Limibacter armeniacum: one gene and its partners. The main gene of each other region encodes a partner of the protein of the gene in region 3 in a complex. Links are inferred from orthologs where the notes say so. Each region holds a gene or a part of one and is shown on either strand. Other genes may lie near its edges.

What was found.
Region 1: the proteins of V6R21_RS22240 (region 3) and V6R21_RS26580 are in contact, whole or in part, in a cryo-EM structure (PDB 6KHJ), measured with the Thermosynechococcus vestitus proteins. The link is inferred for Limibacter armeniacum from one-to-one orthologs. Residues at the interface, in WP_126985484.1 of Thermosynechococcus vestitus: Gln8, Lys26, Trp29, Leu30, Pro33, Met34, Met37, Leu38, Leu83, Ile84, Phe85, Lys86, Glu87, Asp88, Val89, Leu90, Pro91, Ala92, Thr100, Ala104, Val107, Ile108, Phe111, Leu112, Tyr114, Ile115, Ile125, Ser126, Leu128, Phe133; in WP_126986108.1 of Thermosynechococcus vestitus: Gly6, Tyr7, Glu8, Tyr9, Phe10, Gly12, Phe13, Leu14, Ile16, Cys17, Ser18, Pro21, Ala24, Leu25, Ala27, Ser28, Leu31, Arg32, Pro33, Ser35, Arg40, Leu41, Thr42, Thr43, Tyr44, Glu45, Ile51, Gly53, Ala54, Trp55.
Region 2: the proteins of V6R21_RS22240 (region 3) and V6R21_RS19195 are in contact, whole or in part, in a cryo-EM structure (PDB 6ZJN), measured with the Thermus thermophilus proteins. The link is inferred for Limibacter armeniacum from one-to-one orthologs. Residues at the interface, in WP_096411122.1 of Thermus thermophilus: Ala224, Glu225, Gln226, Glu227, Ala295, Trp297, Phe298, Arg299; in WP_223903221.1 of Thermus thermophilus: Pro35, Ser36, Asp139, Gly141, Ala142.
Region 4: the proteins of V6R21_RS22240 (region 3) and nuoB are in contact, whole or in part, in a crystal structure (PDB 6Y11), measured with the Thermus thermophilus proteins. The link is inferred for Limibacter armeniacum from one-to-one orthologs. Residues at the interface, in WP_096411122.1 of Thermus thermophilus: Arg36, Val44, Arg45, Met46, Gly47, Pro48, Asn49, Arg50, Val51, Leu57, Gln58, Ala61, Asp62, Ile64, Lys65, Ile67, Phe68, Lys69, Glu70, Ile72, Val74, Glu223, Ala224, Glu225, His233, Thr234, Glu235, Tyr236, Ser237, Trp241; in WP_096411117.1 of Thermus thermophilus: Arg16, Glu17, Gly18, Leu24, Leu27, Val28, Trp30, Gly31, Arg32, Asn34, Ser35, Trp37, Thr54, Asp55, Ala56, Asp59, Ala61, Arg62, Phe63, Gly64, Glu66, Val67, Phe68, Arg69, Ala70, Ser71, Arg73, Gln74, Ala75, Asp76.

The regions. Positions count from the first base shown.
Region 1 is NZ_JBAJNO010000009.1:2,094,960-2,099,166, forward strand. Bases 419-3,108 are described here. They hold V6R21_RS26580 (NADH-quinone oxidoreductase subunit A), read left to right. Parts: upstream 419-1,371; coding sequence 1,372-1,845; downstream 1,846-3,108. Other genes in these bases: sdaAA (L-serine ammonia-lyase, iron-sulfur-dependent, subunit alpha), read right to left, coding at 419-1,117; V6R21_RS26585 (right-handed parallel beta-helix repeat-containing protein), read left to right, coding at 1,874-3,108. Outside these bases: more of sdaAA, read right to left, coding at 206-418; more of V6R21_RS26585, read left to right, coding at 3,109-3,295; V6R21_RS26590 (DUF3592 domain-containing protein), read left to right, coding at 3,336-3,848; V6R21_RS26595 (DUF3592 domain-containing protein), read left to right, coding at 4,082-4,207. UniProt on the Escherichia coli protein: NDH-1 shuttles electrons from NADH, via FMN and iron-sulfur (Fe-S) centers, to quinones in the respiratory chain. The immediate electron acceptor for the enzyme in this species is believed to be ubiquinone.
Region 2 is NZ_JBAJNO010000009.1:368,035-372,541, reverse strand. What follows is about bases 952-3,941. They hold V6R21_RS19195 (NADH-quinone oxidoreductase subunit D), read right to left. Parts: upstream 3,061-3,941; coding sequence 1,843-3,060; downstream 952-1,842. Other genes in these bases: V6R21_RS19190 (DUF7935 family protein), read left to right, coding at 3,270-3,791; V6R21_RS19200 (glycosyltransferase family 4 protein), read right to left, coding at 952-1,783. In the rest of the region: V6R21_RS19205 (potassium channel family protein), read left to right, coding at 1-524; more of V6R21_RS19200, read right to left, coding at 533-951; V6R21_RS19185 (G8 domain-containing protein), read left to right, coding at 4,166-4,507.
Region 3 is NZ_JBAJNO010000009.1:1,095,668-1,100,077, reverse strand. What follows is about bases 967-3,859. They hold V6R21_RS22240 (complex I subunit 1/NuoH family protein), read right to left. Parts: upstream 3,016-3,859; coding sequence 1,918-3,015; downstream 967-1,917. Other genes in these bases: pepT (peptidase T), read left to right, coding at 3,253-3,859; V6R21_RS22245 (hypothetical protein), read left to right, coding at 1,242-1,868; V6R21_RS22250 (HesB/IscA family protein), read left to right, coding at 967-1,016. Outside these bases: V6R21_RS22255 (acyl-CoA desaturase), read right to left, coding at 1-338; more of V6R21_RS22250, read left to right, coding at 690-966; more of pepT, read left to right, coding at 3,860-4,410. UniProt on the Escherichia coli protein: NDH-1 shuttles electrons from NADH, via FMN and iron-sulfur (Fe-S) centers, to quinones in the respiratory chain. The immediate electron acceptor for the enzyme in this species is believed to be ubiquinone.
Region 4 is NZ_JBAJNO010000009.1:2,623,480-2,627,757, forward strand. Bases 994-3,754 are described here. They hold nuoB (NADH-quinone oxidoreductase subunit NuoB), read right to left. Parts: upstream 2,764-3,754; coding sequence 2,224-2,763; downstream 994-2,223. Other genes in these bases: V6R21_RS28705 (POTRA domain-containing protein), read left to right, coding at 994-1,212; V6R21_RS28710 (ArsR/SmtB family transcription factor), read right to left, coding at 1,225-1,521; V6R21_RS28715 (NADH-quinone oxidoreductase subunit C), read right to left, coding at 1,721-2,224; hemC (hydroxymethylbilane synthase), read right to left, coding at 2,860-3,754. Outside these bases: more of V6R21_RS28705, read left to right, coding at 1-993; more of hemC, read right to left, coding at 3,755-3,789; V6R21_RS28730 (ArsR/SmtB family transcription factor), read left to right, coding at 4,033-4,278. UniProt on the Escherichia coli protein: NDH-1 shuttles electrons from NADH, via FMN and iron-sulfur (Fe-S) centers, to quinones in the respiratory chain. The immediate electron acceptor for the enzyme in this species is ubiquinone.

The DNA of each region.
Region 1 (4,207 bases), 1.0 Mb from region 3 along the record:
CCAAAGCGGCACGTTCCTACCTTTTCGCACTTATTCCATTAATAATTTCTTCCAACAATAGATTAGTGTACAGTGCTTACTCTATTGCCATGATCTTTTTGGTTTAACCGAAAAAAACGGCTACAAAAATAATTTTTTTCGAGGAGAACTACATGCTATTAACATATAAATCTCTATCCTTTTTATTGATTTCAGTTTGTGAGGCTTACAGATCCGATTCGTCTTCCTCAATGATATCAATATCTGAAATCAATACACGCTTGGCTATTGCTTTACCTGTTGGGGTTGCTGCCAACCCGCCCAATGCCGTTTCCTTGTAGCGATCTTCCATATGTGCACCTACTTCGCCCATGGCATCCACACATTCATCAACCGGAATTACACTGCTAACATCAGCGATGGCAATCTGCGCAGAAGAGTTGGCAATGGCTGCAGCACTCGCATTTCTAACAATACATGGAACTTCTACTAGCCCTGCCACCGGATCACAAACCAACCCAAGCATACATTGAACTGTAATTGCCACAGCATTAAATACCTGTGTGATAGAACCACCCAATGCATAGACAATCGCTCCAGCTGACATTGCCGCCGCAGTTCCTGTCTCTGCCTGACAGCCACCAACGGCACCTGCAATTCCCGATTTTTTTTCCATAATCAATGCAATGCCGGCAGCTACCAACATGCCTTCAATCATGGTGTCATCATTAAGGTTATGTAACTCCTGCAATGTCACCAACACCCCTGGCATAATACCCGAAGCTCCCGCTGTGGGTGCTGCAACTACCCTGCCCATACAAGAGTTGACTTCCTTGGCTGCCAAAGCACGGCTGATAAGTTTCTGAAACTCTGGAGAAAGTACCGTCACAGGGGAGTTGAATACCTTCTTACCTGAATTGTTTACCATTCCTGATCTAGAGGTCATGTCCTCCTTCAATCCCGTCTGTACAGCATCTTTCATCACCTGATATGCTCTCAGGAGGTTTGCCCTGATTTGCTCTTCCTGATGACCTCGCTCTCTTGCTTCGTATTCCAATACAGGAAAATAAAGCGGCTTATCTTCTGTTTCACAAGACTTTTTCCATTCTGCAAAACTATCAAACAATACAACTGCCATATCCCTACTAATTGTTGATTTTATATGTATTCTGTTTATCTGGTTAGTCTATTTAAATGACTCGACGGTAAAACACTTTACGGTCCAAATCTGTTGCAAGATCACGATTTTTAGGAAGTTTAAAAATGATTTAGGGATTGAGGTTAAGGGAGGTGAAATCGAGAAATGCGGCAACAGAAAAGTATATCAGAAGAAGACTCTGTATATTTGTTGACGTTGAAAGTAATTGTAAATAAAAAGACTAAGCTCAGGGAATGGAAAATTCAGTTGTAACAGACTTTGGCTACCTTCTGCTTTTCATTATAGCAGGTTGTGTGTTTGTGGGAGGAGGTTTTGTCGCTTCATCATTGTTGCGCCCTAACCGTCCGAACTACGAGAAGCTCACGACTTATGAAAGTGGTGAAGACCCGATCGGTAATGCATGGAGCCGTTTCAATATCCGCTTTTATGTAATTGCCCTTATCTTTCTGCTTTTTGAAGTGGAGTTGGTCTTCCTGTTTCCTTGGGCAACGGTATTCGGTAACAAAGAGATGATCGATCAGACAGATGGTCTATGGGGTTGGTTTGCCTTGCTGGAAGTTTTTGTATTTGTATTGATTTTGGTACTTGGTCTTGCTTATGTATGGAGAAAAGGCTTTTTGGACTGGGTACGTCCCGAACACAAGCAGTCAGACTTCAAGTCCAAGGTTCCTGCTTCCATGTATGAGCAGATCAACAAGAAATACTAACCCATCTGTTTGCCTGAAACAAAACCCTATGAGATATATCACAAAAACCTTTTTTGCGCTTGCTGCCTTTGCGGCACTTTTTGCCTGTGACCCTGAGAATGAGGAAATCACTACTGATGAATCAGCAATGCTGACTTTTTCTGCGGACTCTGTCATCTTTGACACTTTATTCACAGAGGTAAAAAGTATTACGAAACGCTTTAGGGCAATCAATACATCCAATAAGGCTGTCAATATCAGTAGTATTTCATTGGGCAACCCAACGGGGTCTTATTCTCTGGTAATCAACGGTGCCAAGACCGATCGTGTAGAAGATATATTTCTTAGAGGAAATGATAGCCTTTTGGTCTTGGTGGAAGCTACTGTGAATCCTCAAGACAAAGACTTGCCTTTTTTGGTACAGGACTCTGTCGTATTTGAAACCAATGGCAATGTTCAGGATGTCAAACTGGTTGCTTGGGGGCAAGATGCCTTCTTTCACAGTAAAGGAGAAGTTATTGAAGGCGAAACAACTTGGACTTCCAACCGACCACACGTAGTAACAGACTCACTTTTTATTGCAGAAAACGCCATCTTAAATATAGAAGCTGGCTCCCAGATTTACTTCAACAATAATGCTTACGCCATTGTATTTGGCTCCCTACATATCAATGGTACTTGTGAAGATACTGTAAGGCTGGAAGGCATCAGACGGGAAGAAGACTATCTTGATGTAGCTGGCCAATGGGATGGACTCTATTTTGCGCCATCCAGCCATGATAATACGATCAACAATGCCACCATCCGAAATGGTGGAAGTGGTATTTACCTATGGTCAGAAGAAGTGCCTGCCACCCCTGCTATTACCATCAATAATACGCTTATTGAAAACATGTCTTCTACTGGTATTTTCCTGATTGGCACCAATGCCGAAATCAGTAATACCATTGTCAACAATTGTTTGAGCTACACCCTTGCACTGACATCAGGAGGAACCTATCGCCTTACACATAATACCTTTGCCAATTTTGGAATTGACTTTGTAAGAGAACTCCCTGCTGTCAGCATTTCCAATGTTTATGTACCTGGCTGGGAAGATGATCCTACTATGCGACTGGATGACCTGAACCTTACCCTAACCAACAATATCTTTTGGGGTAACCTGTTGGATGAAATCCTAATAGTAGAAGCGACAGACAAACAATTGGCTATCAATTCTCAAAAAAATGTTTTCCGCTCGACTGAAAGCTTGGTGGAGAAACTAGGTACTGACAACCTTTATTATGGCAATCAAATCACGGATCAAGATTCCTTATTTGCCTCATCTCCTTCAGACCAACGTTTCGAATTAAATAAAAATAGCCCTGCAAGAGATGCAGGTATAGTTACAGAAAACGGTGCATCTCCATGTACTCCTCATGACAACATGCCTGACATAGGTGCCATTGAGTGGGTGGAAGCACAAGAGTAATACCTTCAGAAATCTATTTTTTGACTAAAAACTGTTTAAGATGTCACTATCTCAAAAAGTTAAGCTCGTTTTTTCACACCCTCAGTTTGTTGTCGGCTTTTTTATAAGCCTATTCTTTGGACTGTTTATGGCCATCTTTTCTCAAGACTTTTACTTGATAGACGAGTATAAGTTATCTGCTGCTCCAGTGGAAACCAAAGGTGAAATACTGGCTATTGAGGAAACAAATGCCTCATCCAATGATGAGCTCATATTTAAGTATCATTTCAGTTATGCTCTTGAAAACCCTGAGGGAAGCAAAGAATGGGGTAACGGGTGGTCTTATAACACGTGGGACAACAAGCAAGTCGGCGACACTGTAACGGTGACATATGCAAAAGAAGCTCCTGGAGTTGCTGTTATCAAAGGACATACACTTTCCATATTTGGTATCTGGGCTACTATCATTCTAGGCTCTTTCACCTTAATCTCCCTTACTGTCACCCTTTTTGGCCTTAAGAAAGGCATCAAGAGTATCCGAAAACAACCGCTCCATCACAGGAAAGCCTGGTAATGGTTTGACGCTATTTTATCCATAAATCAGGTAAGCTTTATAATAAAACAACTCCATGGAATTTATAAAGCTTACCATCTTCCTCTCTTATTACATAAGCGAATTCGTGAGACTCTTCATTTAGCCCTATAATACACCCCATAAATAATCCCCAATCCTGTTTTGCCTTATGGAACAGACCTGATTTATTTTCAATAGGCTAACTGAAATTACCACACTTACCCTTTCCAATAATGAAAAACCGTTTTCTCACCACACGACAAAAAATTGATGTCATTTTATCTCACAACAGTATTTGGCTTGGTATGACCATCGCACTATTCAGCGGATTCTTTGCCGTTGCCTTCTCTACGGACTTT
Region 2 (4,507 bases), 730 kb from region 3 along the record:
AGCCTAGTGATTGTGTTGTCCTGTCTCACGGTAAGGACTTTGAGACAAAGATTTTGACCGTTGATGCGCTAAAACAGATAGGTGTCAAGAATATTTATGCCAGAGCTACGAGAGAATCTCATGCCAGGATATTGAGTGAAATGGGTGTGAGAAAGGTGGTCTTCCCTGAGAAGCAGGAAGGGAAAAGACTAGGGTTGGCATTGCTGAACCAGAAGGTGAAAACAATGGATGAGATTGCTCCTCAGGTTTACATTATTGAGGTGCCTGTGCCGGATGAGTTTGTCGGCAAGTCAATATTGGAAGTAAAAGTGCGGTCCAGATACAGCGTGACGATCATCTGTTTGAAAGAAACGATTTATACTGATGAGGGACAGCCCGAGGAAGTCGTTTATACAAAAGGCTTTGAGACAATGATCCTGAAGACGACCCACAGTATGGTGATTGCAGGTGAAGGATCGTCTATTAAAGAGCTTACCTCAATGGTAAGAGCATCTTCGTCAGAGGAAAAAATGAAGTGGGACTAGTCTTTCTTTTAACAGGTTTGTTCTACTGTTTCCTCATTTGAGATATTAAGCAACGAATCAAGCATCTTAAAGAGCTTTTTTTGCTGAATGCTGCGGTCAAAATATTTGGTCGCAGCATTTCTGCCATTTTTTCCCATCGTATCTAACTCATTTTTTGTAAGGCTTTTCATTGATGCAATATTCTGCAATAATGAAGGCAGGTGTAATGGGTCTGAGATCAATCCGCATTTATGCTCTAAAACGAGTGAAGCACCTTCTCCACCTCCATTAAAAAGAATTGGAATACCAGCAGCCATACTTTCATAGACCTTGGCGGGGAGTGTACCTCTGATCGTACTTTTTTGTGAAATAAGGGCAGCATCAAATCTTGTCAGCAACTGCGCAACTTCTGTCAGGGAAACCACCGAATGAAGAAAAATTCCCCTGTTTGGGTGCTTGTTTAGAAATGCTTTCACTTCATCACCTTCAAACCCATCCCCATATATATGTAATTCGCATCCTATGGCTTGGAAGTTTATGTCCTTACAAAGTCTTAGAATGGCATGGGCGACATTCAGTACACCCGTATAAATAATACGGAATGGTTTCTTTTGACCTGTTTGATCGGGATTGTTATTTTTGGGAACAAAAAGCTGACAGTCTGCCCCAACCCTGTAAAGAAGAGGTTTGGGTAAATTATATCCCTGAATATACTGGCTGATTTCTTCGGATTGTGCCATTAGTTGATCCGCCGTTTTATAAAACTTAAGCTGGATTTGGGTAAGCAACTTATAGTAAAGGGAGGATTCCTTCATAAGCCCAAGGTCAGCAATGGCTTTGGGCCAAAGGTCTGAGACATTGATTACAAGCTTGGCTCCTGTGAGTTTGGAGAAAACAATTGCAGGAAAAGGCATCAACATCGGAGGTGTCTGTACCAGAATGACGTCCGGTTTCCTCTTCAGCATGTGAAGCAAAGACCTTAGCATTGAGACTGAAAGTGAAAGCATCCCTGCCAACCTTGCAAGTCGACTGGCTGTAAGGCTGGCAGCAAAAAGCCAATGTCTTCTGACAGGAATGCCATCTTTCATTTCCTTAAACAGTAGTTTTCCTCTGTATGCTTGGGGTACTTTTCCAGTTGGATAGTAGGGAACTGCCGTTAAAACCTCTACATCAAAGCCTTTTTGTTTCAATGCGATGGCCATATCCTGAAACAGGAATGGTGCAGCACCAAAATCAGGTGGATAGCTATGAGTTAATATTTCGATCTTAAATTTTTTCAAACAAGCAGCCCAGTCTAATATCCCAATACTAAAAAATACAGAAGCTTTTCCGTAAGGTTCTATCGGTCAACTTCTCCCATTACAACATCAAATGACCCAAAGATGGCAATCAAGTCGGCAATAGGCACACCTCTGGTCAGTTCAGGCAGAATAGCCATATTGACAAAAGAGCAAGATCTTGCCTTTACGCGGAAAGGGATGTCGCTTTTGCCTGTTGCACGGAAAAAGAAGCCGAGTTCCCCTTTAGGGTTTTCAGCTCTTGCATAAAAATCCATTTTCTTAGGACGGATTTTTTTAGGAACTAATGCCTGAGGGTCAAATTCTCTTGTTCTCTTGTGATCACCAGTCAGTTGTTCAAGAGCCTGTTCTATGATTCGAATGGATTCCCAGCATTCAGCAACTCTCACGTAGGTTCTGTCCCAACAGTCACCGAGTGTACCCATTTCTCCTTTTCCAATTGGAATATCAAAGTCAATTTCAGGGTAAACCGAATACCCATCCACTTTTCTGAGGTCGTATTTCAAACCAGAACCTCTAAGCATTGGTCCGGTAACGCCATAGTTGATTGCAAGGTCTAGCGGCATGACGCCAATGTTGGCCGTACGTTCCACAAAGATCTTGTTTTCAACCAGCAGGTTATGGAATTCCTTCAGCTTAGGTTTCAGGTACTGAACAAATTCAAGACAGCGTTCTTCAAAACCTACAGGAAGGTCATAGAAAAGTCCGCCAATCCAGATGTAGTTATAAAGCATTCTTGCCCCACTGACCCATTCCAACAGACGTAGGATGTGCTCCCTGTCTCTCATTAACCATAAGAAAGGGGTAGTTGCACCAATGTCAATACCGTAAGTACCTACCGCAATAAAGTGAGAGGCTAATCGGTTCAGCTCAGCAACTAACACACGTATGTACTCTACACGCTTTGGAATCTGTTCAGTGATGCCCAACATCTGCTCAACTCCCATTACATAGGCATGTTCGGAGTTCATAGAAGCCACATAGTCCATTCTGTCCACGTATGGAATGGTCTGATTGAAAGCCATGGACTCGGCATGCTTCTCAAAGCAACGATGCAAATAACCAAGGTGCGGAACGACATCTACAATAAACTCACCATCCGTTACGACTTCCAACCTCAGTACACCGTGGGTAGAAGGGTGTTGTGGACCCAAGTTAAGGACCATCTCTTCAGAACGGAGTTTGCTTTCATCGTAAACACTGGGAGCTGAGTTTTTGAGGTGCTCCTTATCAAACTTGTATTGTATCTTTCTGTCCATAAATTATGACTTCACTTTCAATTTGGTTTCAAATATAACCAAGTTGTGCAAAAATGGTTGAATCCTGAGGGGCAATCCTACAACTTGAGCGAGAAATCCGTTGTAGGTTCCACAAAAAATATATATTTGCTTCCTGTATTTTAGAAAAGAGAAGAATTAGGGAGTATAATCCTTTTCGGGAAATTTAATTAGTGTATTAAAAGACAGAGATGGAAGCATTGAAAGAAATACTGATGATGACCATACCCGCAGTGATTGTACTGTATGCGGTTTTTTTGGTGGTAAGGTCTTTAATTGGAAAGGAATTTTCAGCACAATTGGCAAATATGAAGCTCGAAAACTCAAAGACTGTATTGCCAAACAGACTTCAGGCGTATGAAAGAATGGCGATCTATCTTGAGCGTATCACTCCCAATAACTTGATCTTAAGGTTGAATGAAAATGGTTACACTGTAGCACAGCTTAGAGAACTTCTGATTGTCAGTATCAGGGAAGAGTTTCAGCATAACCTGGCACAACAGGTTTATGTAAGTGATACTGCTTGGGAAATGGTAAGGACTGCACAGGAGAATATGGTATCACTAATTAAAGAAGCATCAGTTGATATTGATCCTGAAGCGCCTTCAATTGAGTTGGCGAAGAGAATTTTTGAAAAAGTAATGGAGATGCAGCAAGAGCCAACAGCTGAGGCATTAAGGGTGCTGAAAAACGAAATTAGAACACTATTCTAATTTTGACCTCCTATTCATTTGATTAAGCCTATGGTACAGACTGTAGGCTTTTTTTATGCCCAAACTTTAAGACGGGAATCAATTATTTTTCATTAAAAACATATGTAAGTTTTTAAGTGATTAAACGAAATCAACTTTACAAACACCATTTTAAGATGAATGTATCGCAATTGAAATTAGGCAGACAGGTTGCAAAGCCTTATTAGCATTGCCTGAAATTGAGAGAACATGATTTTGACTTTGCTAATTGTGAAAACCACTTTTCTACTTACATCCCAAGAATGTCTCTGATGGGGGAAAATCAAGATGATAGCGTAAAATAATGGGTATAAATAACAGAAACCGCTATCGGGAAATTTTCAACCCATTTGAATATGCTTTATTCTTGGAAAAACCAATCGATACTACTGACCCTATTAACCTTTTGTTTGTTAGCCTTCCCTTGGGTCAGTAGTTGTGCACAAACCACTTTTACTTCTGTAGCTTCAGGTAGCTGGGGTTCAGCGGCTACTTGGGATCTGGGTAGTGTACCCACCTCTATTGATAATGTAGTAATAGCAGATGGAGATACCGTCTCGATGCTAACCTCAACGACAGTAAATGATCTTGTAGTCGATGAAGGGGGTGAATTGGAGTTGGGGAATAATAAGCGACTGCTTGTTGATGGAGACCTTACGGTAGATGGAACAATTGAGTTATTGGAGATAGGAAGTGTC
Region 3 (4,410 bases):
TCTTTCGTGTATTTTTCTTCTACTTTGAATTTACCTTTGCAAATATCAGTGTAGATATTTTTAGTCTTCCACATCATATCAAACAAACTTGTTGAATAAGATGGTGAGTGTGGGTCATGCTCAGTATCAGCATGGGCGTGGTGTAGCCTGTGCATAATGCCATAACCGTAAGCACTCAGGTAGTTAGAGCCCTGGAAGATATAAGTCAGGATAAAAAAGATTTTTTCCCATGTTTTAGACATTGTAAACATCTTGTGTGCTGCATATCTGTGCAGGAAAAATGTCTGGAAAAAGAGCGAAGTGTACCAGTGCAGTACGAAAAATGCTAGAATAATCATTCTCTACTATTTCATTAAACGTGAATTGGGTTCTCCCCTTTGATTTCATTACTACTAATAATAGCGAAAGCACAGATTTGTGACAGAACCCTTTAATTTTTTTTAAAATATTTGATAAAAGGTTGATAATTAGTGAGAGAATTTTGGACTTGAAACAACTTTTATTCAATTAAGTTGTTAATAGTGAACCCAGTTCAAGGGGGAGTAAAGTGCATCTCACAAAATTTTTATGCACTTTTGTATTTAGACTTAACGTCAGGTAGAAAGTGTCAAATGGAAAAAGAGAAGGTTTGTGGGAGACACTTTTCAGAAAATGTACTTAGTAGGAAAAATTAAATTGAAAGATATAAAATGATTAACGTTACTGATAAAGCCGCTGAAGAGATCATCAAATTAAGAAAGGCGGAAGGCCGTACAGAAGACTTCAATGTACGAGTGGCTGTCAAAGGAGGAGGGTGCTCTGGACTGATGTACGATCTTGAATTCGACAATGAGACACGTGAATCAGATGAGGTGTTTGAGGATAAGGGCGTAAGCATCTACGTAGACAAGAAGAGTTTGCTCTACCTGTTAGGGACGACACTGGACTTCTCAGACGGTCTTAACGGTAAAGGATTCCAGTTTATCAACCCGAATGCTTCACGTACTTGTGGTTGTGGCGAAAGCTTTGCTGTATAAGCTTTACCTTACTTCTTTCTTAATAGTTGAAGGAGCCTTTTGCACGTGATGCAAGAGGCTTTTTTATTGTACGAGCAGTAAATGGTTTCTTTGATTTAGTATAAATGAGCTAGCAAAGAACAAAAATGAGTGATTGTAAAAGGTTTTTAGGCATAGTGATAAAAAAAGCTGATTTTTGTATTTGACCTTGCTGTTAAGCTTGATTCATTTTTTGAGTTTATGACCATGAGTGAAGAAAATTTTAATCTATCATATTTAAAGATGCTCTTTGATGAGGAGGATCTGATTTACCTTCTTCCCGGAGAAGAAGAAGCTTTTCATCTGGACTTGCCTGAGGAGACAGAAGAAGAGTTGGAAGATGCCTATGAGGTTGAAGAGACTGAGCCTGAAGAAGTGGTGGAAGTTCCTAAAGTGGAGGAGAAAAAGGCTGAACGAAGTACTGCTGAGGGGTATAAGTTCTTTGGTGAGAATAAGCGAAAAATACTGGTCTTGTTGGAATACAGCCAAGGGGACCTGCTGAAGAGTAAAGAGTTTGACCTGTTGCTGAAAATTATGGGTTCAATCAACTTGACTTTACATGAATTTGCGGTGGTCAACCTCCTGAAAAATGATAATGTTACGTTTGAAAAACTGTGTAAGCAGTTTGAGCCAAGCAAGATGCTTTATTTCTCCAGTGCTGATGAAAGCTTCCTGATAGAAGGACAGTTGTTGAAATATCAGCCATTGGAGTTGAATGGGGTAGAAGCCATCGTAGCAGATAGCCTGACACAAATGTTAGTGGGAGAGGAAGCTGTAGAGAAGAAGAAAGCCTTGTGGCAGACCTTGAAAGCGTTCTTTCTAAAAAGGATATAGCATAAAAAAATCCCTTATGTTGACTAGAAGCAGCATAAGGGATTTTTATTTAGATCATTAAAAGCCTCCATATTCCAGAGATAAATACCAGAACAAGGGAAATGGGTGTCAGGTATTTCCAGCAGAGTGACATTAGTTGGTCAACCCTGAGTCTAGGGTATGTCCATCTTACCCACATCTGTGAGAAAACAAGTAAGAGGGCTTTTGAAAGTACCCAAAACATTCCCCAAATATTTCCTGCAATGGTGCCAGGTGCCCCACTTGTCCATTCAGCCAGTTTTACGGGTCCCAAGTTAGGGAGAGGAGTGTTCCAGCTACCTAAAAACAGTACAGCGGCTAATAAGCTAACTAATAGCATTGTACCATATTCTGCCAGAAACATATAAGCAAAACGAATTCCGGAGTATTCTGTGTGAAACCCTGCAATTAATTCAGATTCTGCTTCAGGAATATCAAAAGGAGCTCGGTTAGCTTCAGCTAACGAAGCTATATAATAAATGACAAATGCAATCAGCAGAAATGGAGATCGTATAATGTTCCATGTCAGTATTCCACCAATATTGGTCACATCTATTCCTAATGCCTTAATGCCAAAAAGGTAGTTGGCTTCATCTGAAACCATTGGAAGATAGATACTTTGCTGAATGCTTATTTCTTGAAGGTTAAGCGTTTGTGAAATCATAACAACACACAAAACTGCAAGACCTAAAGGGATTTCATAGCTGATCATTTGGGCAGCGGCACGCATAGCGCCATAAAGAGAGTATTTGTTATTGGAACCCCAACCAGCCATTAGAATACCGATTATATCCAAGGCAACAATGGCTAGCAAGAAGAAAACACCTACTTCTGCTTCAGAACCAATCAGGTCAGGAGATAAAGGTATTACAGCAAACCCAGCAAATACAGCGGCAAACATAACCATAGGCGCAGCTTTAAACAGAAACTTATCGGCAGCGGCAGGAACAGTGTCTTCTTTCATCAGGAGTTTCAGTATATCTGCAGCAGTTTGGAGTAAACCAAACTTACCGGTTTCCATCGGACCTAACCTGTCTTGAATAAATGCTGAGATCTTTCTTTCCCCATAAACACCTCCATAAAGTGCATAGACAGGGATAAGAAGTAAGAGTATTATCAGTGCTAACATGCTATCAGAATAGTCAAAGTATTAACCTTCCATATGTTGGAAGAAATTCAGACTGTAAAATTGAGATACAAATTTATCGTTTCAAAATACAATCTTACTACCTTTTAGTTGATCTTTTGTTTGCAATTGCCTCGAAAATCTAAAAAAACACAACCGAACCTCTATCTTTGGGGCTATAAAGAACCAACCTGAATCTAAGTCAGAGATCATTCCACAATACTAACACACATATACAAAATGGAGGAAATCAAGAATGAATTGATTGAGCGTTTCACACGCTATGTACAGTACGATACTGAAGCAAAACCAGAAGTTGAGCATATTCCAAGTACTCCCAACCAGCATATATTGGCAAAAGACCTTGCCGAAGAACTTAAGTCAATTGGTATGGAAGACGTTACAGTGGATGAACACGCTTATGTAATGGCAACCTTACCTGCTAATACTGATAAGCAGCTGCCTACTATTGGTTTTGTTGCACATATTGATACAACACCTGACTATACGGGTCATAATGTAAAACCTCAGGTTTGGGAAAATTATGATGGTGGTGATCTGATATTGAATAAGGAAAAGGAAATAATTCTTTCTTCAGAGGAATTTCCAATGCTGAAAAGTTATAAAGGACAGACTGTTATTACTTCCGATGGGACAACATTACTCGGTGCCGATGATAAGGCGGGAGTAACGGAGATTGTGACAGCGATGCATTACTTGATCAAACATCCTGAAATCAAGCATGGCAAAATCAGAATCTGTTTCACACCTGATGAGGAAGTAGGCAAAGGAGCTGACTTGTTCGATGTGGAAAAGTTTGGTGCTGAGTGGGCCTATACCATGGATGGTGGACCAATGGGAGAGCTGGAGTTTGAAAACTTTAATGCAGCTTTTGCCAAAATTCATTTTGTAGGACATAACGTGCATCCTGGAACTGCCAAAAATGTGATGGTTAATTCTATGTACAGGGCTGCTGAGTTTATACAAGCATTACCAGCTGATGAAGTTCCTGAAAAAACAACAGGGTATGAAGGCTTTTTCCATTTGTTGAGCATGCATGGTGAAACGGAGAATACAACATTACAGTACATTATCCGTGACCATGATCGCCAAAAATATGAAGACAAGAAGCAATTGATTGAGACGTTGGTGGAGGATTTCAAAAAGAAATATGGAGAGAAGTCCATTTCCATTGAAATGATCGATCAATACTTTAATATGCGTGAAAAGGTAGAGCCTGTAATGCATATTGTTGATGTGGCAGAAAAGGCCATGAAAGAGTTGGGTATTACACCTGATATTAAGCCTATTAGAGGTGGTACGGATGGCGCCAGACTTTCATATATGGGACTTCCATGTCCTAACATCTTTGCTGGTGGTCATAATATGCACTCTCGA
Region 4 (4,278 bases), 1.5 Mb from region 3 along the record:
TTTTTCAAAAGTGAACGTAACAAGCTAATCAATACAGATTTATTTGAGGAAGTGAACCTCAGTATTGAAGAGGAAGGGAAAGACTCCTTGAATGTTCATATCGCTGTCAAGGAAAGGTGGTACACATGGCCAATTCCTATACTTGAGCTTGCCGACCGGAATTTCAATGAATGGTGGAATAACCGTGGAGGCGATTTCAGCCGTCTTCAGTATGGCATTATGTTCAAGCGAAGAAACTTCAGAGGAAGAAAAGAGTCATTGGACCTACTTATGAGGTTTGGCTTTTCGAATGTATTCAGAATTAACTATAATATCCCATTTCTTGATAAACAACAGAAAACTAGTTTGAGCTTTGGTGCCAGTTACAGCGAGACTCACACTGTCGCGTACGCAACTAAATTCAATAAATTTGTTGAGGTATCAAATGAGGAAAATGTTCTTCAAAAACAATGGGCAGGATATGTATCGGTAGGTAAGCGCATAGGTTTTTATGACTACCACAGGGTTTCATTAGGGTACTCTTCCGGAGCCATTGCTGATACCGTTGCTGAGCTAAACCCTAACTACTTCCTTGGTGGCCGCAAAAGCCAAAAGTTTTTCAAACTTAGTTATAGCTATGCCAAAGACATGCGAGATATACGTGTGTATCCTCTAAATGGCTATTTCGTACGTGGAAGCTTTGAAAAAAATGGACTAGGTGTATTTGATGATCTCAACTCAATAGTCATTGAGGGTGATTACTTTAAATACACTCCTATCTCCAAACGCTTCTTCCATGAACTTGGAGCAACATTCAAAACATCATTCCCTGCACTTCAACCTTATCAGGAAATGAGAGCCTTAGGCTATACAACCAAAATTTTACGTGGATACGATAATTACGTTGTTGAGGGACAACACCTGGGTATATTCAAAAATACTTTGCGATTTAAAGCGCTCAGTAAAAAATTAAACCTTAAAAAAATAATCCCTCTGAAATACTTTAGTAGTATCCCAATAGAAGTATACCTGAAATCTTATGCAGATGCTGGATATATCTCTTCACAGGTTGTTACAGAAACCAACGAGAGACTCACAAATAATCTTCTATTAGGTTGGGGAACAGGTGTTGACGTAGTCACATTTTATAACACCACTTTTAGACTTGAATATTCCCTAAATAAACATGACTTAAGTGGTGCGTTTTACCTCTATTTTAAATCTACTTTTTAACTGTAATATAGGTTAACCCATATTACAGTTACAGTTCTCTAAACATACAAGAATATTGGTTACGTCCTTTTCCTTAAGCGAGTAGTAAATATTCTTCCCTTCTCTTTGAGAGGCCAAAATCCCTTTTAGCTTCATGTTTGACAAATGATGGGAGGTTAGTGATTGTTCACATCCGAGTGCATCGCAAATTTCACCTACTGATAGTTTGTCATTCTGATCCAGCAACTCAATTATTCTTAATCGCATTGGGTGTGCAATTGTCTTCAATATAAAAGCCGCTTTTTCTATTTTTTCTGATTCCAATGACATTGTATGCATTTTTAATATATGTAGTAATAGTTTTGATAATTTAATAAAGGTAGAATCCCCATAATAACTGAGTTTTAATATAAATAATTCAACTTATGAGGATTTTTTCATATAAGTACTTATTTATGCAAGTTTGTAACGTAAAAAGTTAACCTGTATTATCCACAGAGATAATAGACTATTATAAGTGAATAATAGGCTATTCATATGCTACTTTGATTCCGTGATAATACTCTTGAGCCTGATAATCTTTTCTCAAAGGATATCCTTCCCAATCTGCAGGTAAAAGAATCCTTCGTAAATCAGGATGGTTTTCAAAGTTAATTCCTAATAGGTCAAAAGTCTCTCTTTCCATCCAGTCTGCACTTTTCCAAACACTCGAAAGTGATGGTACTTGTGGTAATACGTCAGCATCTTGATTACGCTTAATCACCACCTTCAATGTCAGCTTAGCACCATATGGAATAGAGTATAAGTGATACACAACTTCCATTGTTCCTTCTTCAGGACCATTATCAATGCCTGAAACGCAAGAAAGCATATCAAAATAGGTTTGCTCATTATCACGCAAAAAGACAGTAACTGCTACCAGTCGCTCGGCTTCGATAGTAATTGAAGGTTGTAGCGCTTCCTTATCAGCTGTTACTATGGTTTGCTCTCCAAACTCTGAGAGTATTAAATTATGTAAAGCTTCAAAATCCATTATGCTTCTTTTTCCTTTAATGCTTCTTCTTCTAAGAGTTTTTCGATTGCTTTTGGACCTCTTAAAGTTTCTTTTCTAATCTTGTCCTGAAGTTTCATGATACCTTCAATCAAGGCTTCAGGCCTTGGTGGACAACCTGGTACATAAACGTCAACAGGAATAATTCTGTCAACACCTTTGACTACATGATAACCATGTTCCCAATATGGTCCACCACAATTAGAACAGCTTCCCATCGATATTACATATCTTGGTTCTGACATTTGCTCATATAGCCTTCGTACACGATCTGCCATTTTGAAAGTAACGGTCCCTGATACAATCATGACATCTGATTGACGAGGAGAAGGACGTGGGAATACCCCAATTCGATCCAAGTCATAGCCTGAAGCAAAAGTTGCCATCATTTCTATGGCACAACACGCCAAACCGAATCCCATTGGCCATAAGGAAGAAAGCCTTGCCCAATTTATAAGGTCTTCAACTTTAGTTACAACAACTCCGCCATGTTCAAACTTCTGATCCAGCAAACCTCCCATTAATCTCTATTTTTGTAGGCTTTAACATTCTTCTGCTTAAAACCTTAGTTAGCAAGTCAATATAATAACTGAATAACTACAAGTTGTAGATGAAAGTTATTTAGATGATTTGATTTCGGCTAAAATTTTATCACCTCCATCATTCAATACCATTTCAGCTATTTCCCTGCCCAACTCTTTTGCTTGCATTTTGTCTCCTGACTTTGTGTGTCGAATGATATGACTTCCATCAAGCTTCACCAATCCTCCTGTTATAGAAAGTTCATTTCCATCCAAAGATGCTAACGCAAAAGCAGGAATACTGCAGCCACCTTGAAGCTTTTTCAAGAAACCCCTCTCTGCTCTCAGCCTATATTCAGCATCCTCATTGTTAACGGCTTTTCGGATAACTCTTTCCAAAGCAGGGTCAATGTTGCTACTCGCCTCTATCGCTACACTGCCTTGTCCCGCTGCTGGCGTAAATTCATCCAAAGAAAAATGATGTACAATGTGCTCTGCATAGCCCATTCTGTGTACACCTGCATAAGCAAGTACCAATGCATCACACAGTCCTTCTTCCATTTTTCTCATTCGAGTCTGCAAGTTACCTCTTACATCCACTACCTCAATATTCGGATAGTAATGCTTCAGCATTGCGACTCTTCTTACAGAAGACGTTCCCAAGACAACCTTATCTGTAGTATTGATTTTTAGATTCTTATTATAGCTAACAACTACATCATTCACTTGTTCACGCTCTGTAAAAGCTATGAGCTTAAAGTCTTCATCCAAAGTTGCTTGCATATCTTTAGCACTATGCACAGCTATATCTATACCCCCATTTCGAAGTTGTTCTTCCAACTCTTCTGTAAATACTCCCTTGCTTCCTATTTTGGACAAAGACTTATCAAGGATCTTATCTCCTTTTGTTTCAATGATGACCGTTTCGGTTTTAACACCCTCATTCTGTAACAGTTCTGCTACATAATCAGCTTGCCATAATGCTAGCTTACTTCCACGTGTGCCAATCTTTACTACTTTATCCAAAGCCTTTGCGTTTTATGCAATTACAAATATAGAAAACTTACTACCAGAATGTTACATATATAACAGACCTATAATAAGAATGTGAATTAACCAACAAATATCTCAATTACAGGGAATTATTGCAATAAACTTATAATAATTGGAAATGCGTTTTAACAAATAAATGGATATTATTTTCAAGAAGGTTACATTTGTAAAATCGACTAAGAGAATATTTAAAATATAAGAAGGTAAAATTGACCTATGAAACTAAAGCACTTCAACCTAATGATCGGGACACAGATACTGAAAGCATTCAGTGAAGAAGCCCGAACACGGATTATGCATTTATTGTATAGAAATAATGAGATGTGTATCTCTGATATAGAATTGGTACTTGACTTCACCCAGACCAAAACATCTAGACACCTGATCTACTTAAAAAACTCAGGTCTGGTGACCTCAAGAAAAATTGACCAATGGACTTTTTACTCTATCAAAGATGAACTA